Regions from separate parts of the Nocardia sp. NPDC024068 genome, predicted to be linked through region 1. Evidence: riboswitches for the same ligand, from Rfam matches in the RefSeq annotation. Region 1 holds a riboswitch; each other region holds the start of a gene.
The links. A riboswitch is a leader RNA that binds a small molecule or an ion and turns the genes downstream of it on or off. The one in region 1 is predicted to bind S-adenosylmethionine.

Region 1 (9,592 bases):
GCCGTCTCCGGACCTGGTGGTGGCCGAGCGCTACCGCGATCCCGCCCCTGCCGCCCCCGCCGAATGGAACCAGGTGCTGCAGGTGCTGCACGAGCACCGATCCGTGCGGCGTTATCTGCCCGGGCCGCTGCCCGACGGTGTGCTGGAGTTGCTCGTTTCGGCGGCCCAATCGGCGCCCACCTCCTCGAATCTCCAGGTGTGGAGTGTGGTGGCGGTGCGTGATCCGCAGCGCAAGACCCGGATCGCCGCCCTGGCCGGCGACCAGGAGCAGATCCGGCAGGCGCCGCTGCTGCTGGTGTGGACCGCCGACCTCGCCCGGTTGCGCGGTCTGGCCGCCGACCGCGGTGCCCCGCTGGAGGGTGCGGACTACCTCGAATCGAGCTATGTCGCGTTCCTGGATGCGGCGCTGGCCGCCCAGAACGCGGTGGTGGCGGCCGAATCCCTGGGACTGGGCACCGTGTACATCGGTGCCATCCGCAACAATCCGGAACAGGTGGCGGCCGAACTGGAATTGCCCGAGGGTGTGTTCGCGGTGGTGGGCCTGGTGGTCGGCCGCCCGGATCCGGCCGAAGGCGCGCGCGTGAAACCGCGCCTGCCGCAGGCCGCGGTACTGCACGAGGAGACATATTCCGCGGCCGGGCAGCGCGAACAACTGAGCGAATACGAACACCGCATCGCGCAGTTCTACGCCGAACAGGACCTCGCGCACTCGTGGTCGGAGCGGGTGCTGGCCCGGCTGGCGTCGGCGGAATCGCTGAAGGGCCGCGACCGGCTCCGCGAATCGCTGGCCGCCCGGGGCTTCCCGCTCCGCTGACCGGTTTCGATCAGGCTGAGCACACCCATCGATCCCGGCGCCCGGCGGTGTTCGACTGGTCCGATGAGCTACGGACCCCATGACCTGTCCTATACCGCCGCCGGTAGCCGCTACGAGAGAATTTCGTACCGGCGTACCGGGAATTCCGGTCTCGACCTCCCCGCCTTCTCGTTCGGCCTGTGGCAGAAATTCGGCACCGACTATTCCCCCGCCACCCAGCGTGAGATCATCCTGCGCGCTTTCGATCTCGGTATCACCCATTTCGACAATGCCGACCGCTACGGCCCGCCGCATCGCGCCGCCCAGCAGAACTTCGGGCGGGTCCTGGGCACCGATCTCGCCCGCTACCGCGACGAACTCATCCTGTCGACCAAGGCCGGAAATCCGATCGGGCCGAGCCCCTACCTGCGGGGCGGATCGCGTAAATCGCTGCTCACCTCGCTCGACCACAGCCTGCGCGATCTGGGCACCGACTACGTCGATATCTTTTACCACCACAGCCCGGATTCCGGTACGCCCCTCGAGGAAACCGTGGGTGCGCTGGTTTCGGCCGTGCAGCAGGGTAAGGCGCTCTATATCGGTATCTCCAACTATCTGCCCGAGCGTGCGCACGCGGCCGCCGAACTGCTGCGCGCGGCCGGTGTGCCGCTGCTCATCCACCAGGCCCGGTACTCGATCTACGACCGGCGGCCCGAACGCAACGGTCTGCTGGAGACCGCGGACCAGGACGGGTTCGGGGTCATCGTGTACTCCCCGCTGGCCCAGGGCCTGCTCACCGATAAGTACCTCGACGGAATCCCCGCCGGTGCCCGGGCACAGAACAGCACGTTCCTCTCACCGGATGTCATCGACGAGACCTACCGGGCGCGGACCTCCGAGCTCGCGAAACTCGCGGCTGCCCGAGGTCAGTCGCTGGCCCAGCTCGCCCTCCAGTGGGTGCTGCGGCGGCCGGAGGTCACCTCGGCGCTGATCGGGGCCAGCAGCACCGCGCAACTCGACCACAATATCGCCGCGGTGGATTTCCCGGACCTGACCGATGACGAGCTCGCCCTCATCGACGAGCACGGAATCCACGGCACCGGGCTGAATCTCTGATCCGGCCGCGCACCCGGCTCAGCCGCGCAGCAGCGGCAGGAGCCGGGTGCCCTGCCGCCTGATCTCCCGCAGATACGGGGTGTCGGACAGGACGAAATGGGTGATGCCGAGATCCTGGTAGCGGCGAAGCGATTTCGCGACATCCTCGGCGGAACCCACCAGCCAGGTGGTGGCCGCGCCACCGCCGCCGACCCGGCCGGGCGCGGTGTAGAGGTTGTCGTCGAGTACGTCGCCGCGGGCCGCCAGGTCGAGCAGCCGCTGCTGACCCACCGCGGTGTGGCGGCGGGGCGCCGCTCCGGCCGCCGCGGCCATCGCGGCCACCTTCGCCTCGGCGTCGGCCCAGGCCTGTTCGGTGGTGTCGCGGACGAATGTGGTGATCCGCAGGCCGAATCGCAGCGGCGGGTGCGCACGTCCCAGTTCGTCGCTCAGTACGCGCAGCCGGTCGATCCGCTCACCGACTCCGGCCAGGGGTTCGCCCCAGAACAGTTGCACATCGGCCTCGGCGGCGGCGACCCTCTCGGCGGCCGGCGAGGCACCCCCGAAATACAGCAGCGGATGCGGCCGGCCGGGTCGCGCGGCGATTCGCGGTTCGACCGTGGAATCGGTGACCCGGTAGTGGGTGCCGCGGTGGGTGACGTTCTCCTCCGTCCACAGCCTGCGCACCACCTGCATGAACTCGCGGGTGCGGGCGTAACGGCCGGCCTGATCCTCCTCCGCTTCGCCGTAGGCCGCGAGATCGTCCTTACCGGAGACGATGTTGACGCGGACCCGGCCGCCGGTGAGGTGATCGAGACTTGCCGCCGCGGATGCGAAATGCGCCGGGCGCCAATATCCGGGACGCACCGCGATGAGCGGCTCGAAGGTTGTGGTCCGGGCGGCGAGGGCGGTCGCGACCGTGAACGTGTCGGGCCGGCCCCAGCCGGTGCCGATCAGCGCGCCCGTCCACCCGTGCTGTTCGAGCGCTTTCGCATGAGTGGTGAGCGTGTCGACGCTGTTGTGATCGTCGGTCACCGGTTCGCCGCGATGCCCGGGCCGGGCCTGATTCGGGATGTACCAGAGAAATTCGGCGCTCATCGGCATATTCCTGGGGTCGGCGGCGGGTGACCTTCGGCCGCTCACGGCCGCACGAAGAAATGTTGCGCCGCCATTCTTTTCGCGGCTACCAACTCGATCACCATGATTCGAAACGCGGAGGCGGGCAGCATGGATCAGAGAGAAACAATCGCTCCGATCGCAACGGGCCTTCCGATCCGCCCGCGGGCCTAGCGTGGTGGCACAATCCTTTCCGGCGCGAACAGGCGGTGGCTTCCCGATGACGATTTCTGCGACCGAAACCATTTCCCCGCGATCGGTGATCACGGTTTCGCCCCAATCGGGCTACACCGGGGCCGAGATCACCGGGGTCGACCTCGCGGAGGATCTCTCCGACGAGGTGATCTCCGAGATCAGGCGGGCACTACTGCGATGGAAGGTGGTGTTCTTCCGCGATCAGACCATCGGGCACGCGGCACAGATCGCTTTCGCCCGCCGATTCGGCAAGGTGACTCCGGCACACCCATACGAAGAGAGCCCGCCCGAGGGATTCCCGGAAATCCTGCCCATCGACAGCCGCCGTTACAGCGCGCAGTACGGCCGGAAACGCACCTCCTACGACAGCAGTTGGCATACCGATGTCACCGCGTTGGTGAACCCACCCGCTTTCTCTATTCTGCGGGCCGAATTCCTGCCTCCTTACGGCGGTGATACCGCATGGACCAATCTCGTTGCCGCCTATGAGAATCTGCCCGCCGAATTGCGTGCCTTCGTCGATACCCTCGACGCCGAGCACACTTTCGACAATCGGGCGAGTGCCGGCAGCAACCGGGCGCGGGCCGTTGCCCGCACACCGCTGCGGACCTTCCATCCGGTCGTGCGGGTGCATCCGGAAACGGGGGAGCGGGCACTGTTCGTGAGCCCGGGATTCACCCGGCACGCCAGGAACATCCGCCATCTGGGTCCCCGGTTGAGCGCCCATCTGCTCGACGCGCTGTGGGAGGAGGCCACCCGCACCGAGTACACGGTCCGGTTCCGCTGGCAGCCCGGCAGTGTGGCGTTCTGGGACAACCGGGCCACCGCGCACCTGGCGATTCCGGACGCCGGGCACCTCGGTCACGACCGGGTGCTCTACCGGGTGACACTCGAGGGTGAGGTACCCGAAGGCGTGGACGGGCGCCGGTCGGAATCGGTGGAGGGTGATCCGTTCTACGGGTCCTGAGCATCCCGCGGGCCGGTGGGTCACCGTCGTGATCGCGGGCGGCCCACCGGCGCGGTGTCTGTATCCCCGGCCGGTGGGGCGCGGTTGACAAGCGGACGAGTTGTCTGCAAAGGTCTCGGATCAGGTCATGAGTGCCAGCGTCAAACCCCGGTTTGCTGGCCGGCAACCCTCCTCCGCGGTGGGGTGCCCCGGGTGACGACCGGGCCGCGGCTCGACCGAGCGCGGCAAGCGCGGACTCCGTTCTCCGACAGATCCGGAGTCCCTCCACCGAAGGGATTGCGTGATGACCGCTGTACTCGACCCCACCTGTGCCCCCGCCCGGGTGACCGGCGACGACCTCCGGGTGCCCCTGGTGCAGGGCGGCACCCTCGACTACGCCAATTTCGACTACGCCGCCAGTGCGCCGGCACTGGCCGGGGTCGCCGCACGCGTCGACGAACTGCTGCCCTACTACGCGAGTGTCCATCGTGGAGCCGGCTACGCCTCCCGGATATCCACGCGCTGCTACGAGGCCGCGCGGGACACGGTGGGCCGGTTCCTGGGTTGCGATACCGATCAGGTCGTGGTGTTCACCCGCAACACCACCGACGCGCTGAACCTGCTCGCCGGCTGCGTACCCGGCGATACCGTGGTGCTCGATATCGAACATCACGCGAACTTCCTGCCGTGGCAGCGTCACGGCCGCCGGGTCGTGTGTGCGGCGGATACGCTGGACGAGACAGTGTGCCGGCTGGCCGCCGAGTTGTGTGCGAAACCCGCGGCGCTGCTGGCGGTGACCGGCGCGTCGAATGTGACCGGTGAGGTGCTGCCGCTGGAGCGGCTCGCCGAACTGGCCCATCAGTGCGGGGCGCGGATCCTGGTGGACGCCGCGCAATTGGCGCCGCATCGGCGAATCGATCTGCGGGCCACCGGTATCGACTATCTGGCGTTGTCCGGGCACAAACTGTACGCACCGTTCGGCGCGGGAGTGCTGGTCGGCCGGCGCGACTGGCTCGACGCGGCGCCGCCGTATCTGGCCGGTGGCGGTGCGGTCACCGAGGTCACCCCGGACGATACGAGTTGGGCGGCCGCGCCGCACCGGCACGAGGCCGGATCGCCGAACGTCCTGGGTGCCGCGGCGCTGGCCGCCGCCTGCGACGCACTGACCGAATCGAGCGCCCCGGCCCAAGCCCGTGAGCGAGTTCTCACCGAACGGTTACGGGCCGGCCTTGCCGATATACCGGGCATCCGCTGCCTGCGGATCTGGCCGGATACCGCCGACTGCGTCGGCATCGTGGCCTTCACGGTGGACGGATACGAACCCGGCCGGGTCGCCGCCTACCTGTCCGCCGAGCATGCGATCGGGGTTCGCGACGGCCGGTTCTGCGCCCACCCGCTGCTGGCCCGGTTCGGTATCGAGGCGGGCCTGCGTGCCAGTATCGGGCTGGGGACCACCGAGACCCAAATCGACCGCCTGCTCGGGGCCGTCCGCGCACTGGTCACGCACGGACCGGCCTGGAACTACACGGGCGCGGGCGGGCGGTGGGATCCGGTTCCGGAGACCCGCCCGGGGCTGAGCGTGGACGGTTCCGCGGGCGCCGCTCCCTGCGTCTGAGGGCGGGTTCCGGACCGCATCCGGAGGTGCGGGCCGGATACCACGCGGCCGCCCCTGCCGCCGAGGTTCGTGGGGTTGCCTGCACGGCGCATATTCAACGGACCGGGAATCAGTGGGCCGGGGCTGCGGATCCGTGCCCGCTGAGGGGCCGGGAGCGTGCGGCCCGAAAACCGGCCCGACCACACGGCCTGGTCACGAGAGGTGCGGCATCTGGCAGCAGGAGAACAGAATTACCGATTTGCGCATACGGAGACTCCTGAAGGGATAATCTGGCTTCCTGTAGAAGAGAGCGGCGATTCATCGGGGTGTGGTGCCGGTCGGAAGTGCCCACGCGCATCACGCTGTCCCGCCGCGTACCGCATGACGCGATCGAAGGAGTTCGCCGGTGCCTCAGGAAGACCCGATCTACTGGGACCCCTTCGACCGTGGGATCGCACGCGACCCCTACCCCGTCTACCGGCGGATGCGTGCGGAATCGCCGCTGTACTACAACGATCGGCACGACTTCTACGCCCTGACCAGGTACGACGATATCGACCGCGCCCTGCTCGACTGGCAGACGTTCTCCTCGGCTCGCGGCCCGATCCTCGAGATCATCAAATCGGGCGTGGAGATCCCGCCGGGCACTCTGCTGATGGAGGATCCACCGGCCCACGACATCCACCGGGCGCTGCTCGCCCGGGTTTTCACGCCGCGCCGGGTACTCGCGCTCGAACCGCAGATCCGGGCTTTGTGCACCCGTGCGCTCGACCGGCTGACCGGTGCGCACGAATTCGACCTCATGACCGCCTTCGCGAACGAGGTGCCGATGCGGGTGATCGGGATGCTGCTGGGGATCCCGGAGGCCGATCAGCAGGCGGTCCGGGACCGCGCGGACGCGAATCTGCGCACCGAACCGGGACAGCAGATGCAGATCTCGGATCGGGCCATCCCGAACGCCGGTTTCTTCGCGGAGTACATCGACTGGCGTGCCGAGCATCCCTCCGACGATCTGATGACGGAATTGATGCGCGCGGAATTCGTCGATACCCGTGGCGTGACGCGCACGCTGACCCGCGAGGAGATCCTGACCTACGTCTCGGTGGTCGCGGGAGCCGGTAACGAGACCACTGCCCGGCTGATCGGCTGGCTGGGCTGGTTGCTGGCCCGCAACCCCGGGCAGCGCGCGGAGCTGGCCGACGACCCGCGTCTGATCCCGAACGCGATCGAGGAGACCCTGCGCTACGAACCCACCGGTCACGCCCTCGCCCGGTATGTCACCACCGATATCGAACTGTACGGCCACACCGTGCCCGCGGGCAGCGCGATGATGCTGTTGGTCGCGTCGGCGAATCGCGACGAGAACCGCTGGGCGGACCCCGACCGCTTCGATATCCACCGCCGGATGAGCAATCTGCGGACGTTCGGTTTCGGAACCCACTTCTGCCTGGGCGCGGCACTGGCGCGGTTGGAGGCCCGGGTGGCGCTCGAGGAGTTCCTGCTCCGGTTCCCGTCCTGGCAGATCGATCCGGACGCGCCGGAGCTTTCCTCGACCTCCACCATGCGCGGCTGGGAGACCTTGCCGCTCACCGTCGGCTGACCGGCACCGCGCCGGTCAGCGCACTGGTTGGCGGCCCCGGGGCCGCCAACGCATACCCGCTCGTTCCCGAGGAGAAACAATGGGAAAGCTCGAGGGCAAGGTCGCCTTCATCACCGGCGCCGCCCGCGGCCAGGGCCGCAGTCACGCCATCCGGCTGGCACAGGAGGGCGCCGATGTGATCGCGGTCGATATCTGCGAACAGCTGGCTACGGTTCGCTATCCGATGGGCACCACCGAAGAACTCGACGAGACCGTGCGTGAGGTCGAGAAACTGGGGCGGCGAATCGTGGCCCGCAAGGCCGACGTGCGTGACTTCGCCGCGCTGAAACAGGCCTTCGAAGAGGGTGTTTCGGAATTGGGCCCGGCCGGCATCGTGCTGGCCAATGCCGGTATCGGGGCGGGCGGCGCGGTCGCGGCCGAGGACGACGAATGGGACGAGGTGATCGGCGTCAACCTGAAGGGTGTCTGGAACACCGGCCGCGTGGCGATCCCGTCGATGCTGGAACGAGCGCAGGGCGGGTCGATCGTGCTGACCAGTTCCACCGGCGGCCTCATGGGTGTCGGCATCCCGACAGCGGGCTTCCTGGGCTACACCGCCGCCAAACATGGTGTGGTCGGGCTCATGCGATCCTGGGCGAATTTCCTCGCCCCGCATCATATCCGGGTCAACAGTGTCGCGCCGACGGCGGTGCGTACGCCGATGGCGGCCGACGGCGATCTGCAGGCGATCATGGAGCGCGCGCCGGAACTGGCGCGGGCACTGTCGAATGCCATGCCGGTCGATTTGGTGGAGCCGCTGGACGTCTCCAACGCCATTGCCTGGCTCGTCTCCGACGAGGCGCGCTACATCACGGGCACCGTCGTCCCCGTCGACGCCGGTCAGCTGAACAAGCGGTAGCGGCGGCTCGATGTCCGGGCCCGGTGCAGGGGATCATTCGTTCCCCGCCGCCGGTGGCCGGTGGACGCTGTGCCCGCGGGCGGCCCCGGCACGGCGCCGCCCGCGCGCTTCGTCATCCGGGCCGCTGACCCACCAGCCGGCCGTCGCGGTCGCCGTCCCGCAGCCCGCGCAGGAATCGGCGCCAGACCAGGGCCGCGGTGGCGCCGAAGCCGACGCAGAGCCCGAGCCACACACCGGGTGCATCCCAGCCGAGGGCGAAGGCGAACAATCCCATGGCAGGCACCCCGATCGTGAAGTACCCGATGAGGGTGCTCTGCATACCGGCCTTGGTGTTCCCGATACCACGCAGCAAACCGATACACAGGTTCTGCGAACCCTTGCAGTACTGCTGGACGATCGCGAACCACAGCAGTGTCCCTGCCGCCCCGATCACCGCGGCATCGTCGTGGTGTGACCCGAGAAACGGCCGCAGCACGAGGTCCGGCACCAGGATGTACACCAGCCCGACCGCGGTCATGAAGCCGGCGCCCAGCGTGACCGTGCGCCGGGCGACGGCAGCCACCTCGGTGCGGTCACCCTGGGCGACGGTACGGCTCACCAGGATCGAGGAGCCCTGGGACAGCCCGATATTGACCTGGTAGACGATATAGGCGAGCTGATTGACGATATTGCTCGCGGCCAGCGCCACCGGTCCGAAACCGCCGATCAGCACCGCGGCGATCGAGGTGATCGCCGCCTCCGCGCCGTAGGTCAGTGAGATCGGTGTTCCCATGCCGACGATGCGCCTCACCGTCGCGCGGTCGGCCTGCCAGGCACGCAGCGATAACAGGTCACCGAGTACGGCGTCCCGGCGCAGACCGGCCAGATAGGTGCCGAAGGTCCAGCACTGGACGAGTGTGGTGGCCAGGCCGATACCCGCGAGTCCCAGCTTCGGGATGCCGAACCAGCCGAAGATGAACAACGCGTTCAGCAGCGCGTTCACACCGATCGACCACAGGGTGACCCGCAACAGCGAACCCGCCCGGCGCATGCCGACCGCGAACTGGCGCAGGACGTTCAGCCACAGCATCGGCACCAGCCCGGGAGCCAGGGCCCAGATGATCGGCCGCGCGAGGTCCACCACTGTATCGTCCTGGCCCAGCCAGGGCAGGGCGTACCCGAGTGCCACGAGCGCGACCGCGCCGGCCGCGGCGGTCAGGGTGGCCACGAGCAATGCGGCCCGCAGATAGCCGCGGATCTCGGTGTGTGCCTGCTCGTCGAGCCGGTCCTCGCCGGTGCGCTTCTCGCCCCGGCCGGCCGCCGCGGCGATGAGGTTCCCTACCCCCGTGACCATCCCGACGCACATGGTGCGCAGCTGG
Region 2 (9,592 bases), on a different contig from region 1:
CAGCGCTTGGTCGAGGTCGCCGAGTAGGTCTTCGAGGTCTTCCAGGCCGACCGAGAGGCGTACCACCCCGTCCGACAGTCCGATTCCGGCGCGACCCTCCGGGCCCATCGCCCGGTGGGTGGTGGTCGCCGGGTGGGTGATGAGGGATTTCGCGTCGCCCAGGTTGTTGGAGATGTCGATGATGCGCAGGCCGTTGAGTACTTCGAAGGCCCGTTTCTTGGCTTCGCCCGCGTTGGCCTTCAGTTCGAAGGTGACCACGGTGCCGCCGCCGCTCATCTGGGATTTGGCCAGGGCGTATTGCGGGTGGGTGTCGAGGAACGGGTAGCGCACCCATTCCACGGCCGGGTGTTCGTCCAGGTAGCGGGCGATGCGTAGCGCCGAGTCGGTGGACTGCCGTACGCGCAGCGGCATGGTTTCGAGGCCCTTGAGCAGGGTCCACGCGTTGAACGGGCTGAGTGCGGGGCCGGTGTGGCGCATCAGCGTCTTGACCGGGCCGTCGATGTATTCGGCGGTGCCGAGGATCGCGCCGCCGAGGACACGGCCCTGGCCGTCGATGTGTTTGGTGCCCGAGTACACGAGCACATCGGCGTCGAGGTCGAATCCGCGTTGCAGCAGCGGGGTGGCGAAGACGTTGTCCAGGACCACCTGGGCGCCGGCGGCGTGCGCGAGTTCGCTGACCTTGCGCACGTCGACGAGCGTCTGCATCGGGTTGGCGGGGGTTTCGAAGAACACCGCGGTGGTGGGTACGGACAGCGCCGCCTCCCACTGGTCGAGGTCTTCACCGTCGACGAAGACGGTTTCCACACCCCAGCGCGGCAGGATCTCGTTGCAGACCACGAAACATGATCCGAACAGGCTGCGGGCCGCCACCAGCCGGTCGCCGGCCTTCAGCAGGGCGCCGAGGGCGACGAAAACCGCGGCCATGCCGCTGGCGGTGGCGAAACAGGCTTCGGCGCCGTCGAGCAACCGCATCCGTTCCTGGAACATCTCCACGGTCGGGTTGCCGTAGCGGGAGTAGACGAAATGCGGGAGATCGCCGGTGAAGGCGGCTTCGGCGTCCTCGGCGCTGGCGTAGACGAATCCCGAGTTCAGGTAGAGCGCCTCGGAGGTCTCTTCGAAACCGGAGCGGTTGAGTCCGCCGCGGACGCCGAGTGTCGCCGGTCCCACGCCGTCGGGCAGGGCGCGTTCGAACGCGCCGCCGCCGATCACGACTGCCGCCAGGGCAGGCCGTGCGCTCGCCAGCCCGATCCGCCGCGGTGGCCGAGTTCGTCCAGCGGTCCTTCGAAGCCTTCGGTGACGTTGTACGAGGGTGCGATGCCCGCGGCGGTCGCGGCGGCGGCCGCGTGCGCCGAACGCTGGCCGGACCGGCACAGGAACACGACCGGTGCGTCCGCCGGGCGGTCGTTGAGGGAGTGGCGCAACTGGTCCAGGAAGCCGGCGTTGCGGGTGCCGGTGGAATCGACCCACTCCACCAGCAGGGTCGGTGTGGCGATTCCGCTGGTGTCGGGCACTCCGACGAATTTCCATTCGGCTTCGGTGCGCACGTCCACCAGGACGGCGTCGGGGTGCCCGGTCAGCAGTTCCCATGCCTGCTTCGGATCGATATCCCCTGCGTAACTCATACGTGATACCTCCTGCGAATCCGCACTTGCCGCATCCGTTCGATGCACGCCAGGTCGTCACCCGGAGCACCCCACCGCGGAGGAGGGTTGCCGACCAGCGAGCCGGGGCTTGGCGCTGGCACTCATGACCTAATGCATGAGATTGCCCCGGCGCGCCCCGACCTGTCAAACCCCGGTTGACGCTCTCGGCGACGTCATTCCACCGGTTGGTTGCACACCAGCCACTCGCCGTCGGAGTGGAAGAGCCACCATGTCGCGGTTCTCTCCTCGCCTTCGACTCGGCTGGTCACCTCGATGGTCGCCGTTTCGCCGTTGACCTGCACGGGGCCGAATCTCTCGATTTCGACGTCCTTCCCGGTTTCGCCGGGTTTCAGCTGCCCGGCCAGCGGCGAGCGGGCGGGAACGAAACCGGGGCAGACCGCCTCCCGTGGTGGTTCGGGCCCGAAGCGGCTGCTCGCGTCGCCGAACTCGCGGACCGCTCCGGCGATCCGGTCGGATTCTGTGACATTTTTCTCAGCGGGCGCCACCAGCCCGGCGATCAGCACGCCGCCCAGGACAAGGGCCGCGAGTACCGCGGCCACGACGAACGGGGTGATCGTGCGCGGTGCCTCGTCGCCGCCCGATCCGGCGGCCGGCTGCTCCTCGGTGGGTCCGGGATCGCTCATGCAGACGATCATCCCTGGTCCCCGCATCGGCTTGTGCCCGCACCCCGATAGAATCGGGGGAGACCGGGTGCTGCCGCACAGCAGTGACCGCGGAGACGTGGGAAGACCTATGGCCGACGAGCCGCCCGCGGAAGGCGGGATGAGGTGCATACAAGCCACGCGTCAACTTAGCCTAAGCTAACAACAACGCCAGTGATTCTCTCGACCGATAAGGGTGCGCGTAACTGATGACCGAGCAGAAGGAAGCGAACCGCCCGCTTCGGATCGCGATCGTGGGAGCCGGTCCGGCCGGGATCTATGCCGCCGACGCACTGATGAAGTCGGATGCGGAGGTGTCGATCGATCTGTTCGAGCGGATGCCCGCTCCGTTCGGGTTGATCCGCTACGGCGTGGCGCCGGACCATCCCCGGATCAAGGGGATCGTGACCGCGCTGCACAAGGTGCTGGACAAAGAACAGGTCCGCCTGCTGGGCAATATCGACTACGGCACCGATATCACCCTCTCGGATCTGAAGCGTTTCTACGACGCGGTGATCTTCTCCACCGGCGCCAACGCCGACCGTGCGCTGCCGATCCCGGGTATCGATCTGGACGGCTCCTACGGTGCCGCCGATTTCGTGTCCTGGTACGACGGCCACCCGGATGTGCCGCGGACCTGGCCGCTGGACGCGGAGAAGGTCGCGGTGCTGGGCGTCGGCAATGTCGCGCTGGATGTGGCGCGCGTGCTGGCCAAGACCAGTGACGAACTGCTGCCGACCGAGATCCCGCCGAACGTCTACGAGGGCCTGAAGGGGAACAAGGCCGTCGAGGTGCACGTGTTCGGGCGGCGCGGTCCGGCGCAGGCGAAATTCACTCCGCTGGAGCTGCGCGAGCTGGATCATTCGCCGACGATCGAGGTGATCGTCGACCCGGAGGACATCGACTACGACGAGGGCTCCGAAGCGGCGCGTCGGCATTCCAAGCAGGTCGATATGGTCGCCAATACGCTGGAGCAGTGGGCGATCCGGGACCAGGGCGATCGTCCGCACAAGCTGTTCCTGCACTTCTTCGAATCCCCGTCCGAAATCCTGGGGGAGGACGGCCGGGTCGTGGGCCTGCGGACCGAGCGCACCCAGCTCGACGGCACCGGCAACGTGAAGGGCACCGGCACGTTCAAGGATTGGGATGTGCAGTCGGTGTACCGCGCGGTGGGGTATCTGTCGCAGAACATCTCGGAGTTGCCGTTCGACGATCAGGCGGGCGTCATCCCGAACGAGGCCGGCCGTGTGCTGGTCGACGAGAATGCCGACGGCGCTGCGCGTTATATGTCCGGCACCTATGTGACCGGGTGGATCAAGCGCGGCCCGGTCGGCCTGATCGGCCACACCAAGGGCGATGCCAACGAGACCGTGGCCTGCCTGCTCGACGACGCCACCGCGTTCGCCGCCGCCGAGAACCCGGAGCCGGAAGCGGTACTGGAGTTCCTGGAGGGCCGGGGCATCCCGTTCACCACCTGGGCGGGCTGGTACCGGCTCGATGCCCACGAGCGGTCGCTGGGCGAGCCCGAGGGCCGGGAGCGGGTCAAGGTCGTCGAGCGCGAGGACATGCTGCGCGCGAGCGAACCGCACAAGGTATGAATCGCGGCCCGCTCCTACCGCTTCAGCGCTGGGAGGAGCGGGCGCCCCGATCCGTCAGGCATGCTGTATCAGTGTTCGATGCCCATGTGCACATCATCGATCCGCGTTTTCCGCTGATCGAGAACGAGGGCTACCTGCCGGAGCCCTATACCGTCGCCGACTACCGGCGCCGGATGGTGCGGTTCGAGCCTTCGGGCGGTGCTGTGGTCAGCGCGTCGTTCCAGGGGAACGACCAGAGCTACCTGCGTGCGGCGCTGGCCGAGCTGGGGCCCGGCTGGGTGGGGGTGACCAGGCTGGATCTGGACGCCTCCGATTCCGAGATCCTCGACCTGCACGAGGCCGGGGTACGGGCGGTGCGGTTCAACCTCAAACGCGCCGCCGCCGATATCACGAGTATGACCCGGCAGGCGTTGCGCGCCCACGAACTGGCCGGCTGGCATGTGGAGATCTATGTGGACGGCCAGATGCTGGCGTCGCTGCAGCCGGTGATCCTGAAACTGCCGAAGGTTTCCGTCGATCACCTCGGGATGTCCGAGGAAGGGCTGTCGTATCTGCTGAATCTGGTCGACCGGGGTGCGCGGGTGAAGGCGACCGGTTTCGGGCGGGTGGATCTGGATATCGCGACCGCCCTGCGGCGTATCCACGCGGTCAATCCCGAGGCCCTCATGTTCGGCAGCGATCTGCCCGGCACCCGGGCGGGCCGCCCGTTCCGGGAGTCGGATGTGGATCTGATCTGTGATGTGGTGGGCACCGATATGCACGCGGTGCTCGAGGACAACGCCCGCGCCTTCTACGGTCTGCCCGCGGTCGAGCGGCATATCGAGGATCCGGCTCCCACACTGCCGCTACTGGTTCCGCCGCTTCCGGAGAACGGCGGCGCGCCCACCGACGGCACCACGCGCCCGCTGCCGATCATCGGCCGCCCGCCCGGGCGGCGCTGAGGCTCCGGCGGTACCGGCGGCTCAGGCCGCGATCGCGCCGCCCACCCACACTCCGGTGGCCAGCAGTGCGCCGAACAACTCCACCAGGATCGACAGCCCCACACCTTTGAGCGCGTGCTTGCTCGACGTCCACGCCTGCCGGTTGTCGGGCAGGCGCAGCAGCTCCGAGAGGTACACGCCCACCACGAATCCCACGAACAGCCCGACCACCGGGATCAGGAAGAAGCCGGCGATACCCGCGAGCCCACCCAGCAGCAGGGTGCGGTTCGGCACCCCGGCGTCCTTGAGTTTCTGTCCCGGCCAGGTGTATTTCACGACGCCGGAGATGACGAGCAGTACGGTGGCGATCCCCAGGACCACCCAGGCCGTGGTGCCGCCGGTGAGAAAAGCCCAGACGGCTATCGCCCCGAAGATCAGGATCACCCCCGGCAGAATCGGCACCACGATGCCGATCAGCCCGACCAGGATCACCAGGCCGACAACGATTTCTCCCCATACGCTCACAGGTCCAACCTATCCCGGATCGCCGGCCCTCGTGGATCGGTGAAACCCCTGATCTGTCGACTCGTCCGGTGTCGTCATCCGGTGACCCCGGCTTCGGCGGCCGACTCCGGATCAGTGTCCGGCGGAGGCGAGCCAGTGGGAGACGAGGTCGATGACGACCGCGCCGCCGCGGTCGCTGAGATGGATGTTGTCGACGAAGATGTTCAGTCCGTTGCTGTGTGCCGCCTGGTCCCAGCTCTGCCGGAAAAGGTAGTGCCGGGTGGCCGCGCCGAACGCCAGAGCGAAACTGAAATCGTTGTCCGAGCGTGGGTTTCCCTCTCGACGGACGAGGTCGGACATCCGTTCGTGCAGCGGCAGATAGTCGATATCGTGGTGCGCGGCGGTTTCGGCGATGATCCGGTTGTAGTCGGCGAGTTCGTGGTTGATCCGGGTGTCGAGGTCCTCGCCCATCGGGGGCAGCGACATCAGCGCCACCCGGATTCCGCCCGCCGCGGTGAGTCGTCCGACGATCGCGTCGAGGTGGTCGCGGTACTCGTCGAGCGGGGTCTCGCCGCGAACATCATTGGTGCCGACCAGAACGACGACCGTATCGGGGCGGCAGGCGAGGACATCGCTGTCGAGCCGGTCCAGCAGGTCCGCGGCGGTGTCTCCGTTGACGCCCGCGTTGACGAAGCGGTGGCCGGCGAACTCCGGGCGCTCTCGCAGCGCTCCGACCCAGTCCGCGCCCAGGGTGCCCTGGGTCATGCTGGCGCCCGCGGCGACGACGACCGGTCCGTCGTGCGCCGGGCGGCCGTCCCGGCACGCCTTGCCGGGGGCGTCGGCCGGTGAGCGGACGAAGGTGAGGTAGCCGACCGCGCCGGCAGCGCCGAGGACGGTGGCCAACACAACGGATACGGCGATCAGGATCTGCCGCCGACGGCCGGAAATGCCGAGACGCATGGGTAGTCCTCCAGGTCGAGCGTGGTTAGTGAACACTAGCCACAGAATGCGCTAGTGTTCACTAACCTGTCAAGGTCACAACGAGGAGGACGGGTGTGAGCACGCGGGAGCGGATCCTCGACGCCGCCGCCGATCTACTGCGGACCAGAGGGGTCGCCCATGCGACCACCAAGGAGATCGCGCAGGCCACCGGCGTTTCCGAGCCGACGCTGTACAAATACTTCGGCGACAAGGAGCAGTTGCTGCTGGCCGTGCTGCGGGAACGACTGCCCGGACCGGCGCGCGGTGCGGTGCGACCGGGCAGTGGTGTGGTGGCGGATAATCTCACCGAACTCGCCCACGCGGCCCTCGGCTTCTACCGGGAATCCATCCCGATGCTCGGCGCGCTGTTGGCGGACCCACGGCGGATGGCCGCCCACCGCACCGCGATGCGGGAACACGACGCCGGCCCGGACAAGGCGGTCACCGCGTTCGCCCAGTATCTGCGCGCCGAGCAGGAACTCGGCCGGATCGCGGCCGGCGCGGACCCGGAGGCCGTCGCATCACTGCTGGTCGGCGCCTGCTTCCATGAGGCGTTTCTGAGCTACTACGCGGAGGGCGCCGCAGCCGGGCCCGCGTCCCGGGCCACTGCGCTGGGACTCGTCACCGCAGTGATCGAGCCGTTGATGTGACCGGGTGGACGTCATGGCAGTCCGGAGTGTGACAGGGCGCCGATCTCCGGCGACCGTGCGCGGCCGCCGAGGTCAGTTCTGACGTGGCAGCAGTTCGGTGACGAACCGGTCCAGGAAACCTTCCACCGGTTTACCGTCGGCCGCGACGACCACGAATTTGGTCAGCCCGGCTGCCAGATATCCATCGATGAGACGGTGCAGGTCCGGCCAGCTGCCCGCCACCAGCTCGGCCGGATCGGCTTCGGGGCGTTGCGCCCGGATGCCCGCGGCGAGTTCGGCCGGGATACCGCTCTCGGCCAGCAACAGGGTTATCCCGAAATGGTCGGCTTCGATCTCGCGTCCGGCGGCCGCCGCCTCGGCGTTGATCGTGCGCACCGCGGTCGCGGCGTCGGCCGGTGCGACGAAACTGCCCAGCCAGCCGTCGGCGTACCGGCCGATTCGCCGGTAGGCCGCCGGGGCGCGCCCGCCGAGCCAGATATCCAGCGGTCGCGCGGGGCGGGTGCCGACGCCTGTCCCGTGCACCGTGAAATAGTCGCCGTCGAAGGACACCTCGTCGGAGTCCAGAGCGGCACGCAAAAGCCGCAGCGATTCATCGAAGACCGCGCCGCGGCGGCCGGGGACCGGGAACAGGTCGCGTTCTTCCGGGCTCGCCGGCTGTAATCCGAATACCGGCAGCACCCGGCGTGGCGCGAGGGCGGCCAGCGACGTCAATTGTTTGGCGACCAGTACGGGATGGCGACCGGGCAGAATGGCGACCGAGGTGCCGACCTTCAGATGAGTGGTGCGCGAGAGCGCGAACGCCATCCCCACCACCGGATCCACGGCCGGCGACCGGATGAGTTCGGAGAACCAGAGCGAATCCACGCCCGCACTCTCCAGCCGGTCCACGAGGGCCGGTAGCTCCGCGGTCGGGGTGGTGGAGCCCGTGCCGACGCCGAATCGGATCTTCATATCGTCACTCCTGGTCCGCTGCCCTTCCGGCCACGATAGTCCGCGAGGGCGGGGAGGGTCCGCGACCGGCTCCGGGCGGTGCTGCCGGAGGGATGCGCGCGGGTCGGCGGGTCAGCCGCCGCCTCCGCCTCCACCGCAGCCTCCACCTCCGCCTCCACCCCCGCCCCCACAGCTGCTGCCTCCGCCGCAGCCGCCACCACCTCCGTCGGAACCACCGCTGCCGCCGTCGGAACCCCCGAAGAACCAGGGTGCCGACGCCGCACCGGAACCTCCCGACCGCAGGCCCCTGCGTCCGCGGCGCTTCCCGGTCTGCCGATTGCGGCGATCCGTGACGAAGAAAGTGACGATGCCGATCACCGCCACCAGCGCCAGGATCCAGCTGAAAATCTCCATAACCCACGGTAGCGGCGAAAATCGCTGACGTCAGTCCACTTTCGTGCTGATCGCGGCGCGGTCGGCGGACGCCGCCGACGTGGGCTCGGGCGAACAGTAGCCTGCTCTCATGCCGGAACCGCCACCCTTCAGTCCGACAGTGATGCTGCTGACGGTGGGCCGGGTCTGGGAGGCCGGGTTCGCCGAGGGGCTGAAACCGCTCGGACTGACCACTCGTAAGTACGGGCTGCTGGGGCATATCCGCGCGACTCCGGGCATCTCGTTCAGCGAACTCGCCCGGCGGTCCCGGATCACTGTGCAGAGCGCGCATACCGCCGTCGCGGGGTTCGTCGATGCCGGGTTCGTCGACGATACGACCGCGCACGCCGGGTCCGCCTCGACCCTGCGTGTCACCGCCGCGGGGGAGGAGCTGCTGGCCCGGGCCGCCGAGGTGGTGACCCGGCTGGATGCGGAGTTCGCGCCGCAGTATCCCGAGCTGACCGAGGCGCTGCGCGCCGTGATGACGCGAATGGCAGCGGGCGGTCCATAGCCTTCAGTTACTCTGAAGGTTATGGAATCCCTGTTGCAGGCCGCCCATGTCGTGGCGGGCCTCCTCTTCGTGGGCCCGGTGGCCGGAGTCACTTTCGCCGTGGTGCAGGGGCGCACCGCATCCTCGCGGCGCCGGCCACTCGCCGTTGTCACTGTGCGGGGGGAAGTTCGCAGCGCATGAAGTTCCGGCACTATCTCCATCGGCCACCGGCCATCACCGCCGCCGAGGCGATTCGCCTCGTGGCCGAAGGCGCGCTGGTCGTCGACGTCCGTCGTGAGTTCGAATGGAACCGGGTGCATATCCCGGGCGCGGTGCATATGCCGCTGGAAGTATTGCCCGACCGCTGCGTCGAATTGCCCGACGACCGGCTGCTCATCGCCTTCTGCACCGGCGGTCTCCGCTCCGCCGGTGCGGCGAATCTGCTGGTGGAGAATGGTTTCGATGCGGTGAATATGAGTCGCGGCCTGATCGAGTGGCGAGCCGCGGGCGGGTCGCTGACCGATCGGTGAGCGGCGGACCGGCGCCGTCGGTGCGGGGCGGGGTGCGGCACCGCCCGCACGGCTCAGGATTCGGCGTTCCGCTCGGCTTCGAGCAGTTGATTCACCTGGACCAGGACGTCGATCTGGGCTTCGTTGTAGAGGTCGTGGACCGCGACGGCAATGGTGTGTGCCGCGCGTTCGGCCCCCAGCGGCGAATCCTTGTGCTGTTCGCTCAGGGTGGGGTGGTCGGCGAGCAGGTCGCGGACATGTGGCGCCAGCTCC
Region 3 (9,592 bases), on a different contig from region 1:
CAAGGGAGACCGCCCGGCGGGCGACTAGGGCAGCCGGATGCCGTCCACGGTCCGCGCGACGATCACCCCGAACAGCCGCAAGGGCCCGCTCGTCGACACGCTTCCGGACGGCACCCTGCGGTTGTGGGTGCGGGCTCCGGCGGTCGAGGGTAAGGCCAACCGTGCCGCGGCCGAATTACTCGCCGCGCATTTCGGTGTTCCGAAGAGCGCGGTCCGGCTCACGGCCGGGGCCACCGCGCGGTACAAGCGATTCGAAATAGCCGACTGAGCCGGTATCAGACCGCGCCCGGGAAACCGTGCTGGCGCCACGCCTCGTACACCGCGACCGCCGCCGCGTTGGCGAGGTTCATGGACCGCCGCCCCGGCAGCATCGGAATCCGTAATTCGGCGGTGAGGTGGTCGTCGGCGAGTACCTCCGGAGGCAGCCCGGATGGTTCGGCACCGAACAACAGCACATCACCGGGTTCGTAGGTGATCGCGGTGAAGGGGGTGGTGGCCCGGGTGGTGAACGCGAACACCCGCTCCGGCCGCAGCCGCTCCCACGCGGTCGCCAGATCGGGGTGCACGGTCACCGAGGCCAGGTCGTGGTAATCCAGCCCCGCCCGCCGCAGCTTCGCCTCCGACATATCGAACCCGAGTGGTTCGATCAGGTGCAGTTCGCTGCCCGTCCCGGCGGCGATCCGGATGGCGTTGCCGGTGTTGCCCGGAATACGGGGCTCGTGGAACATCAGCTTGAACACAGCAGGTCAGCTTGTCACGGGGCGGACGGAAGGCTCGGAAGGGGTGGCGCCACGGCTTCCCGGCGGGCGGTGGGAACCGTTGTACCGGTTGCCGAGCGGGTGCCTTCACGAAATGGCAGCCCCGGACCGTCCCGTCACCGTCGACCGGACTTTCGTATCGCGCCGCGGAGTACGCCCCGGTGGCGCAGACCTGACCGGTCGCGTCTGGAACAATCGCCTCCGTGACCGACGCCGAGACCCTGACCGACGAAGCTCCCGGCACCGGCGACCGCTGGGCCCGGTTCCTGCGCTGCCATCTGCCGATGGTCGTGGTGGTGCTGGTGATCCTGGTCGCCGTGGTCTTCGTCGCTCAGGACCGCTGGCGTCGCGGGGCCTTCTTCTTCGGCGGCGCGACGCTGATCGCCGCCGCCTTCCGGCTGTGCCTGCCGACCGCCCGGGTGGGCCTGCTGGCCGTGCGCAGCCGTCCGTTCGATGTGGGGGCGCTGACGCTGCTCGGCAGCTCCATCGTCTTCCTGGCCGCCACCATCAACACTCTCGGCGTGGGATAGCTCGCGGTCAGCGGGGAGTCCGGGCCAGGTTCATCGTCTGGACCAGGAGTTTTCCGATGGCCGCCGCTTCGGTGAGGAATCCGTCGTGGCCGTCGCGGGAGGCGATGACCTCGAAATGGCGGCACCCGGCCAGACCTTCGGCCAGTTCCCGCTGGGTGTGCAGCGGGTAGAGCCGGTCGGAGTCGATACCGCCGACGATGCAGGGCACCTCGGCGGTGGCCATCGCCGCGTCGATACCGCCCCGCCCGCGGCCGATATCGTGCCGGTTCATCGCTTCGCTGAGCAGCACATAGGTGGCCGGATCGAATCGTTTGCCCAGTTTCTCGGCCTGGTATTCGAGGTAGCTCTGTACCGCGTAGCGGCCGCCGTCCCAGGGGTCCTCGCCCTGCTGCGGGCTGTTGCCGAAGCGGCTGTCCAGTTCGACCTCGGTGCGGTAGGTCAGATGCGCGATCCGCCGTGCGATTCCCATTCCCGTTCTCGGTGCGCGACCGGTGCCGTGGTAATCCCCGCCCTGCCAGTCGGGGTCACCGGTGATCGCGGCGATCTGGGTGGTCTGGGTGCCGATCTGGTCGGCGGTGGCCCGTGCCCCGACCGCGAGGACCAGAGCGGCGGCCAGACGATCCGGTGCGCCGAGCATCCACTCCAGGACGCGCATACCGCCCATCGAGCCGCCGACCGCGGCGGCCAGTCGTTCGATACCGAGGAGGTCGAAGAGCCGGAACTCGGCGGCGACCTGGTCGCGGATGGAGATCTCCGGGAACCGCGAGCCCCAGGGCGCGCCGTCCGGGGCGGCGGAGGCGGGCCCGGTGCTGCCCTGGCAGCCGCCGAGCACATTGGTCGCGACCACACACCATTCGTCGGTATCGATCGGCGCTCCCGGTCCGACCATCCCGTTCCACCATCCGGGTGACGGGTGCTCGGCGTCCGGTTCGCCCACCACATGGGAGTCGCCGGTCAGCGCGTGCTCGATCAGCACCACATTGTCGCGCGCCGGGGACAGCTCGCCCCAGCGTTGGACGGTCAGCCGGATATCCGGCAGGTGTGCCCCGTTCTCCAGCGTCAGATCACCGATCGAAATGAGGCCGGGTGTGCCGTCGGGCGGCGGCAGCTGCGCCACGGGACGGGCCGTAATCCGTTCGGTACCCACAGTCACGCGACTGCTTCCGTGCGCTGGGCCACCTCTCGCGGCGATACCCGATGTGTATCAACGACAGCTCGGAGGTCGGTGACGACTCGGTGGTCGGTCGGGGCCCGCCCGGTTCTGGAGCGACCAGAGGGAGGGAGCGCAGCGACCGACCGGCGGGAGTGAAGAACCGGGTTGATAGGGCCCCGACCCCGCGGCGCCGAAGGCGACGCCAAAATTACAGTCATATCGTGCTCCAGAAAATAGGGGGTTGCTCGCCGAGATACCGGAGTGTCACGATCGACGTGACCGGCACCGGGACATAACGGCGGCCTCCTTGATGTGCGCTTGCTTCCGGCTTTCGGAAGCCCGGTCATCACCCGGAGCACCCCACCGCAGCAGGAGGGTTGCCGGCCAGCGAGCCGGGGCTTGGCGCTGGCGCTCATGACCTGCTCAACATGGTAGCGGGGCGTTCGAGGGGATCGAAATCGGCATCGGGGCGTACCCGGTAATCTTGTGGCACGACTCACCCTGTGACATCTCACGGCCGGGGCTGGCTGCACCGTGCGGACAGCACAAGCAGTACGCTCGTCTTGGTTACACCAGACGTCTCGTGGACAACGCGGGATGTATACGTTGTCTGTTGAACAGCTGGGGTCCGCTCACAAGCGTGTTCGCCTGGCCGTCCAATGAGGGCACCAGTCTTAGGAGGACACGAAGATCCATGTCCAAGATCAAGGTTGAAGGCACCGTCGTCGAACTCGACGGCGACGAGATGACCCGGATCATCTGGCAGTTCATCAAGGACAAGCTGATCCACCCGTACCTCGACCTGAACCTCGAGTACTACGACCTCGGCATCGAGTACCGCGACAAGACCGACGACCAGGTCACCGTCGACGCCGCCAATGCCATCAAAGAGCACGGTGTGGGCGTCAAATGCGCGACGATCACTCCGGACGAGGCCCGTGTCGAGGAATTCGGTCTCAAGAAGATGTGGCGTTCGCCCAACGGCACCATCCGCAACATCCTCGGTGGCACCATCTTCCGTGCCCCGATCATCATCTCCAACGTTCCGCGTCTGGTCCCCGGCTGGACCAAGCCGATCATCATCGGCCGCCACGCTTTCGGCGACCAGTATCGCGCCACCGACTTCAAGGCCTTCCAGGCCGGCACCGTCACCCTCACCTTCACCCCCGAGGACGGCAGTGAGCCGATCGTGCACGAGGTCGTGAAGATGCCCGAGGACGGCGGCGTCGTCATGGGTATGTACAACTTCAAGAAGTCCATCGAGGATTTCGCGCGGGCCTCGTTCAACTACGGCCTGCAGCAGAACTACCCCGTGTACATGTCCACGAAGAACACCATCCTCAAGGCATACGACGGCATGTTCAAGGACACCTTCCAGGAGGTGTTCGACGCCGAGTTCAAGAGCCAGTTCGAGGCGGCCGGGCTGACCTACGAGCACCGGCTGATCGACGATATGGTCGCGTCCTCCATGAAATGGGAGGGCGGCTACGTCTGGGCGTGCAAGAACTACGACGGCGATGTGCAGTCCGATACCGTCGCGCAGGGCTTCGGTTCGCTGGGTCTGATGACCTCGGTGCTGCTGACCCCGGACGGCCGGACCTGTGAGGCCGAGGCCGCGCACGGCACGGTCACCCGGCACTACCGTCAGCACCAGCAGGGCAAGCCGACCTCGACCAACCCGATCGCGTCGATCTTCGCCTGGACCCGCGGCCTCGAACACCGCGGCAAGCTGGACAACACCCCCGAGGTGATCGGCTTCGCGCAGACCCTCGAGGACGTGGTCATCAAGACCGTCGAGGGCGGGCAGATGACCAAGGATCTCGCCGCGCTGGTGGGCGGGGACCAGGGCTACCTGAGCACCGAGGAGTTCCTCGCCGCCCTGGACGCGAACCTGGCGCGCGCGCTGCGCTGATCCACCCTCGCGCCGCCGTTACCGGGGGCCGGGATCTTCACGAACGCCATGCATGGCACAACGGGCTGTTGTCATGCATGGCGTTCTTGCGTCCGCGGGTATTCGCCCGGGCTGCCGAATGGCCGAGACCGGGCCCGCCGCCGCACGGTACGTCCGCCGATTCCGCCCCGACCGCGGTGTGGGCGCCGAAAGGCAGCGAAGGCGGCGCAAAACTGGCAGGGTGTCAACAAGGCGGGCGCAGTAGCGCGGCCGCTCGGTGGTTTACACCGTAATGCTGCTGGTGATACCGGAGGACGACGATGTTCGAATGGTCCGATACCGACCTGATGGTCCGCGACGCGGTGCGGACGTTCATCGATAAGGAAGTGCGCCCGAACCTGGACGCCCTGGACAGCGGCGAGATGCTGCCCTATCCGATCCTGCGCAAGCTGTACGCGGATTTCGGTATCGGTGCCATGGCCGAGGAAGCTCTGAACAAGCAGCTGGCGGCCAGGCAGGCGGCCGCCGAAGGTGCGGAGAAGCCGGCGGCGGGCAAGGAACCGTCCGAAGGCGGTTTCGATCAGCAGACGATGATGGCCGTGGTGACCGGTGAACTCTCCGGGGTCTGTATGGGGCTGTGCAGCTCCCTCGGGGTGAGTACCGGACTCGGCGGCGCCACCATCCTGTCCCGGGGCACACTCGCCCAGCAGCAGCGGTGGGTGCCCGATATCGTGAGCCTCCGCAAAATCGCCTGCTGGGCCATCACCGAACCCGATTCGGGCTCGGACGCGTTCGGCGGGATGAAGACCTCCGTGCGGCGCGACGGCGAGGACTACATCCTCAACGGCCAGAAAACCTTCATCACCAACGGTCCCTTCGCCGACACCCTGGTGGTGTACGCGAAACTGGACGAGGGCGACGGCACGCCGTCCCGCGATCGCAAGGTGCTCACCTTCGTGCTCGACAAGGGTATGGAGGGCCTCACCCAGGGCAAACCGTTCAAGAAGATGGGCCTGCACGCCTCCCCGACCGGCGAGCTGTTCTTCGACAACATCCGGCTCGGCCGGGATCGGCTGCTCGGTGAGACCGAAGAACACCGCGGCGGCGACGGACGGGAGAGCGCCAAATCGAGTTTCGTGGCCGAACGCGTCGGCATCGGATTCATGGCACTCGGCGTGATCAACGAATGCCTGCGCCTGTGCACCGATTACGCCCGCAACCGCACACTGTGGGGTCAGGAGATCGGCCGGTTCCAGCTGATCCAGCTCAAGCTGGCGAAGATGGAGGTCGCGCGGATCAATGTGCAGAACATGGTCTTCAACATCATCGAGCGCGGTAAGGCCGGTAAACCGCTCAGCCTGTCGGAGGCTTCGGCGGTGAAGCTGTATTCGTCGGAGGTCGCGACCGAGGTGGCGATGGAAGCGGTGCAGCTGTTCGGCGGCAACGGCTACATGTCGGAATACCGCGTCGAACAGCTGGCCCGCGACGCGAAATCCCTCATGATCTACGCCGGCAGCAACGAGATCCAGGTAACCCACGTAGCCAAGGGCCTCCTCGGTACTTAGGCTCTGTCGTCGTGGTGTCGAAGGAATGGGCCGTCACGATCGTCGAGCGGTACCTCGCCGAGCAGGCAGTGGAGCCCGGCGCGCCGACACTGGTGGTAACCGACGTCCGGCCGCACCGGCTGGGCTGGGTGGTCATCAGCCAGGGTGAGCGCTACCTGCGCACCCGGAAAGTCTCGGACATGCTGGTCGGCCTCGGCTACCTCCTGGTCGATGGTGTCGACGGCAGCATGCACAGTGTGCATGCTGCCGTCGATCTGGAGCACGGTGCGTGGATCGAGCACTATCTCGAGCAGGTTCGCGGGGTCGAGCCTGCTTCTCCGCTGCGAGCCCGGGTCGCGGAGCTGCTCGAGCGCGGGCAGCGCCTCGATGCGCTCAGGGTCGTGCGGGCCGCGGCACCCGAGCTCGGACTGCACGGAACCAAGGAGTACATCGAGGCCGTTGCGGCCGGGATGCCGGCTCCGGAACATGTGTGCGCGTATCTACCCCGGCCGGCGGCCGGGCTCCGCTCGCGTCGGGCATTGTCCGGGCCGAACCCCGAGCCGGTCGAGTGACGGCCGGGTCCGGCCATGCCGGGCAACCCGCCCTCGATGGGTGAGAAGTCGTGAGAAGTACTGGGGTGGACCGTGCACCGCGCTTGGGGACCACCCGGTTGTACTGGTGCTTCCCGACCCTGTGCCGCTGATGCCTACTCTCCTCCGGAGGCAGCTCGGTGAGCACGGGTGATGGGCATGTACGTGGGGGCGGCGTCCGTCATCAAGAACGTCCGGACCGTGGCGAGCACCGTATCGGCGTGCTCCATCAACAGCAGATGGCTGGCGTTGGGCAGTATCGCCAACTCGGCGGTGGGCAGCGCCCGGTACAGCGCTACGGTGTGGTCGAGTGTGACCAGATCGTCGTCGCCGGCGAGGACGAGGGTCCGGGCCGTCACCGCGCGCAGGTCGGCCGGGTCCGGCCCCGGCTCGGTTGCCGCCGCCGCCACGATCTTGCCGACGACTACCGGAAAGTGGTCCCGGCCGTCGGGTGACACCTCGGCGTAGGCATCGACGACAGCGGCCGGCATCTCGCCATCGGCCGTGGGCTTGAAAACCAGTCCGTCGAGGTCGTAGGTCGCGCTGATCAGGACCAGGCGCTCGACCAGATCAGGTCGGCGCATCGCCACCCGCAGCGCAACCGTACCGCCGGCGCTGTAGCCCACCAGCCCGGCCGGACCACCGACTACCTTCTCCAGGAATGCGATCGTGTCCTGCGCCATGAGCTCGATGGTGATGGGGCCGGGTGCATCCGGTGTGCGGCCGTGGCCGCGGCGGTCGGGCAGGTAGGTCTCGAACGTGTCGGCGAGCCGGTCGAGATTGCCGGCGAAGCAGCGGCTGTCTGTCAGCCCGCCGTGCAACAGCACCACCGGGTCCCCGGTTCCGCACTGGTCATACCACATGTGAACGATACTGGTCATGCCCTACATACGGGACGGCATCTCCAAAGTCATCGGCAGTTCGAACAACGTGAGCAGGGACGGCTCGAGATACGTCGTCGTGCTCGCGATCAGCCCGTCCCGGAAGTCCACGATGACCAGGCCCAGCGCTTGTCCGTCGCGGTACTGGGCGAATGCCGGTGATCCATTGGCCGCGGTGCGGACCAGCCGGTCCCCGGCACACGCACCGGCCGCGCCCAGCAGAGCGGCCCGGATTGCGTCCCGGCCGCTGAGCCACCAGGCGAACGGTGGCATCGACATGGTGGCGTCGTGGTGGAGTAGCGACACCAGGGCATCGATGTCGTAGGCGGTGAACGCCTCGACATACCGTTCGAGCAGGTCAGCGTCGACCTCGCCGTTCCCGTCCGGCCGAGGGCGCGCGGACATCGTGATACGAGCGCGCTGTAGCGCGCTGTTCACTGCTGCCGTACTGGTGCCGAGCAGCCCGGCCACCTCTGCCGCCGGCCAGCAGAGCACCTCACGCAAGATGAGGACCGCGCGCTGGCGTGGCGGCAGGGCTTGCAGGGCGGCGACGAACGCCAGCCGGATTCCCTCCCGGCCCACGGCGACCTCGGCCGGATCGCCCTCGGCAGGTAGCGCGAGCCGGTCGGGGACCGGCTGTACGAAGGTGGCCGCGGGCAACGGCGCACCGAGTGAACCCGAGGCGGGTGCCGACGGGCCGAGATCCATCGCAAGAGCGCGCCGCTGGACGCTACGGGCCATATCGAGGCAGACGTTGGTGGCGATCCGGTACAGCCAGGTGCGCAGCTGCGCTTTACTTTCGTCGAACCGGTCGGCGTTGTTCCAGGCGCGAAACAGAGTCTCCTGTACGGCATCCTCGGCCTCGCCCGAGGATGCGAGCATGCGGTAGCAGTAGCCGGTCAGTTCGACCCGGTACGCCTCCAAGCCCGCCTCGAATCCCACCAGCCCACATTAGTGGACTCTCGGCCGAGCGCCCCGGCGAGACGTGGCAGGGGACGCACCGGCTCGGCCACCCGGGAGTGGTCCCGGTCGTGTACGGGACCGGGTGGTTCGTGACGAAAGGAGTACGTTCTGCCGGGTGCGGCGGAGGCGGCGCCGACTACACGGCCCGCAGGTGGTCGCGGCTGGCGTAGATGTGTTCGGCGATCAGGTTCGCGATACGTTCCGGGGTTTCCAGCATCGGTACGTGTCCGGCCCGCCGCATCATGATGCGGTCCGCTGTGCCCGGTAGTTCGCGGAGGAACCGGCGCCCGTATATCCGTGCCGGGAGGATTCGGTCGGAATCGGCCAGGATCAGCCGGACCGGGGTCGTCAGGTCGGACATATCCGCGAGTGACGGGCCGCGCAGCGTCGCGGCGATGAGCGGGAGCAGCGCCGGGCAGTGCAGGCCGGCCAGGATCTGCGCCACGATGTCCTCGCGGGGGACGGCTCCGGTGTCTTTGACCAGTGCGTGCGCGACCGCGCTGCGCACGATCCGGCTCTCGGTCGGGAAATCGCCCAGTTGCCTGCCGATTTCGATGATCTGGTGCAGTGCCAGGAACTTGCCCGCGGCGACGAACTGCGCGGCGGACGGGGTTTTCCAGCCGCCTGCGGGTGCGATGGCGGTGAGGGTGCGGGCCCGCCCGCGGCGGGCCAGTTCGAACCCCACCCAGCCGCCGAGTGAGTTACCGGCGATATGGCAGGTGCGCCAGCCGAGTTCGTCGAGCTGGGCCTCGACCCGGTCGGCGAGGGTGCGGGCGGTGTAGCGGCGGTCGCCGAACTCCGTGCCGCCCCAGTGTCCGGCGAGGGCGGGGGCGAAGACTTCGCAGCGTGCCGCCAGCAGGTCCGCGGTGCGCTCCCAGCAGTGCGGGGAGAGCAGTACGCCGTGCAACAGCAGAAGGGGGGAGCCCGACCCGAGATGCAGGGCCTGGACCGGCCCGGGTGAGGTGGGTGCGGAGGTGCCTGACATCGGTGTCGTCACCCCTTCCTGGCAAGTAGCGGTGACCTGTCATTGTACGGTCGGTCGGTGCCTTACATCCTCTCCACCGTCAACGTCAACGGCGTCCGGGCCGCCGCCGGCAAGGGGCTGCTGGCCTGGCTGGCGCGCACCGAGGCCGATATCGTCTGCCTGCAGGAGACCCGCGCCGACGATTCCCAGATCGCCGCCGCGCTCGCCCCGGCGCTGGACCAGGGGTGGTATCTCGCGCACGCCGAGCCGGGGGCCAAGGGGCGGGCGGGGGTCGGGGTGCTGTCGCGGCGACCGCCT

Region 2: it holds a riboswitch for S-adenosylmethionine, as region 1 does, so the genes downstream of both, AB0F41_RS17725 (rhodanese-like domain-containing protein) here and AB0F41_RS18335 (aminotransferase class V-fold PLP-dependent enzyme) in region 1, are expected to answer to the same signal.
Region 3: it holds a riboswitch for S-adenosylmethionine, as region 1 does, so the genes downstream of both, AB0F41_RS08870 (homoserine O-acetyltransferase) here and AB0F41_RS18335 (aminotransferase class V-fold PLP-dependent enzyme) in region 1, are expected to answer to the same signal.

Annotation. Positions count from the first base shown of each region.
Region 1 is NZ_JBEZYU010000022.1:21,627-31,218, reverse strand. It holds gene AB0F41_RS18355 (NADPH-dependent oxidoreductase) at 1-814, shown strand, start outside; gene AB0F41_RS18350 (aldo/keto reductase) at 878-1,909, shown strand; gene AB0F41_RS18345 (LLM class flavin-dependent oxidoreductase) at 1,928-2,989, opposite strand; gene AB0F41_RS18340 (TauD/TfdA family dioxygenase) at 3,222-4,163, shown strand; SAM riboswitch class IV at 4,287-4,400, shown strand; gene AB0F41_RS18335 (aminotransferase class V-fold PLP-dependent enzyme) at 4,447-5,757, shown strand; gene AB0F41_RS18330 (cytochrome P450) at 6,221-7,336, shown strand; gene AB0F41_RS18325 (mycofactocin-coupled SDR family oxidoreductase) at 7,416-8,234, shown strand; gene AB0F41_RS18320 (MATE family efflux transporter) at 8,347-9,592, opposite strand, start outside.
Region 2 is NZ_JBEZYU010000021.1:253-9,844, forward strand. It holds gene AB0F41_RS17720 (O-succinylhomoserine sulfhydrylase) at 1-1,209, opposite strand, end outside; gene AB0F41_RS17725 (rhodanese-like domain-containing protein) at 1,206-1,622, opposite strand; SAM riboswitch class IV at 1,640-1,752, opposite strand; gene AB0F41_RS17730 (hypothetical protein) at 1,817-2,287, opposite strand; gene AB0F41_RS17735 (FAD-dependent oxidoreductase) at 2,515-3,903, shown strand; gene AB0F41_RS17740 (amidohydrolase family protein) at 3,975-4,844, shown strand; gene AB0F41_RS17745 (DUF456 domain-containing protein) at 4,866-5,348, opposite strand; gene AB0F41_RS17750 (GDSL-type esterase/lipase family protein) at 5,460-6,287, opposite strand; gene AB0F41_RS17755 (TetR/AcrR family transcriptional regulator) at 6,383-6,958, shown strand; gene AB0F41_RS17760 (TIGR03854 family LLM class F420-dependent oxidoreductase) at 7,031-7,909, opposite strand; gene AB0F41_RS17765 (MarR family winged helix-turn-helix transcriptional regulator) at 8,412-8,831, shown strand; gene AB0F41_RS17770 (hypothetical protein) at 8,853-9,011, shown strand; gene AB0F41_RS17775 (rhodanese-like domain-containing protein) at 9,008-9,340, shown strand; gene AB0F41_RS17780 (MerR family transcriptional regulator) at 9,394-9,592, opposite strand, start outside.
Region 3 is NZ_JBEZYU010000005.1:183,564-193,155, forward strand. It holds gene AB0F41_RS08850 (DUF4349 domain-containing protein) at 1-28, shown strand, start outside; gene AB0F41_RS08855 (DUF167 domain-containing protein) at 38-268, shown strand; gene AB0F41_RS08860 (tRNA (cytidine(34)-2'-O)-methyltransferase) at 276-740, opposite strand; gene AB0F41_RS08865 (DUF3017 domain-containing protein) at 1,043-1,288, shown strand; gene AB0F41_RS08870 (homoserine O-acetyltransferase) at 1,296-2,441, opposite strand; SAM riboswitch class IV at 2,751-2,861, opposite strand; gene AB0F41_RS08875 (NADP-dependent isocitrate dehydrogenase) at 3,136-4,353, shown strand; gene AB0F41_RS08880 (acyl-CoA dehydrogenase family protein) at 4,653-5,897, shown strand; gene AB0F41_RS08885 (YrhB domain-containing protein) at 5,909-6,448, shown strand; gene AB0F41_RS08890 (alpha/beta hydrolase) at 6,583-7,347, opposite strand; gene AB0F41_RS08895 (sigma-70 family RNA polymerase sigma factor) at 7,351-8,289, opposite strand; gene AB0F41_RS08900 (alpha/beta fold hydrolase) at 8,447-9,295, opposite strand; gene AB0F41_RS08905 (exodeoxyribonuclease III) at 9,353-9,592, shown strand, end outside.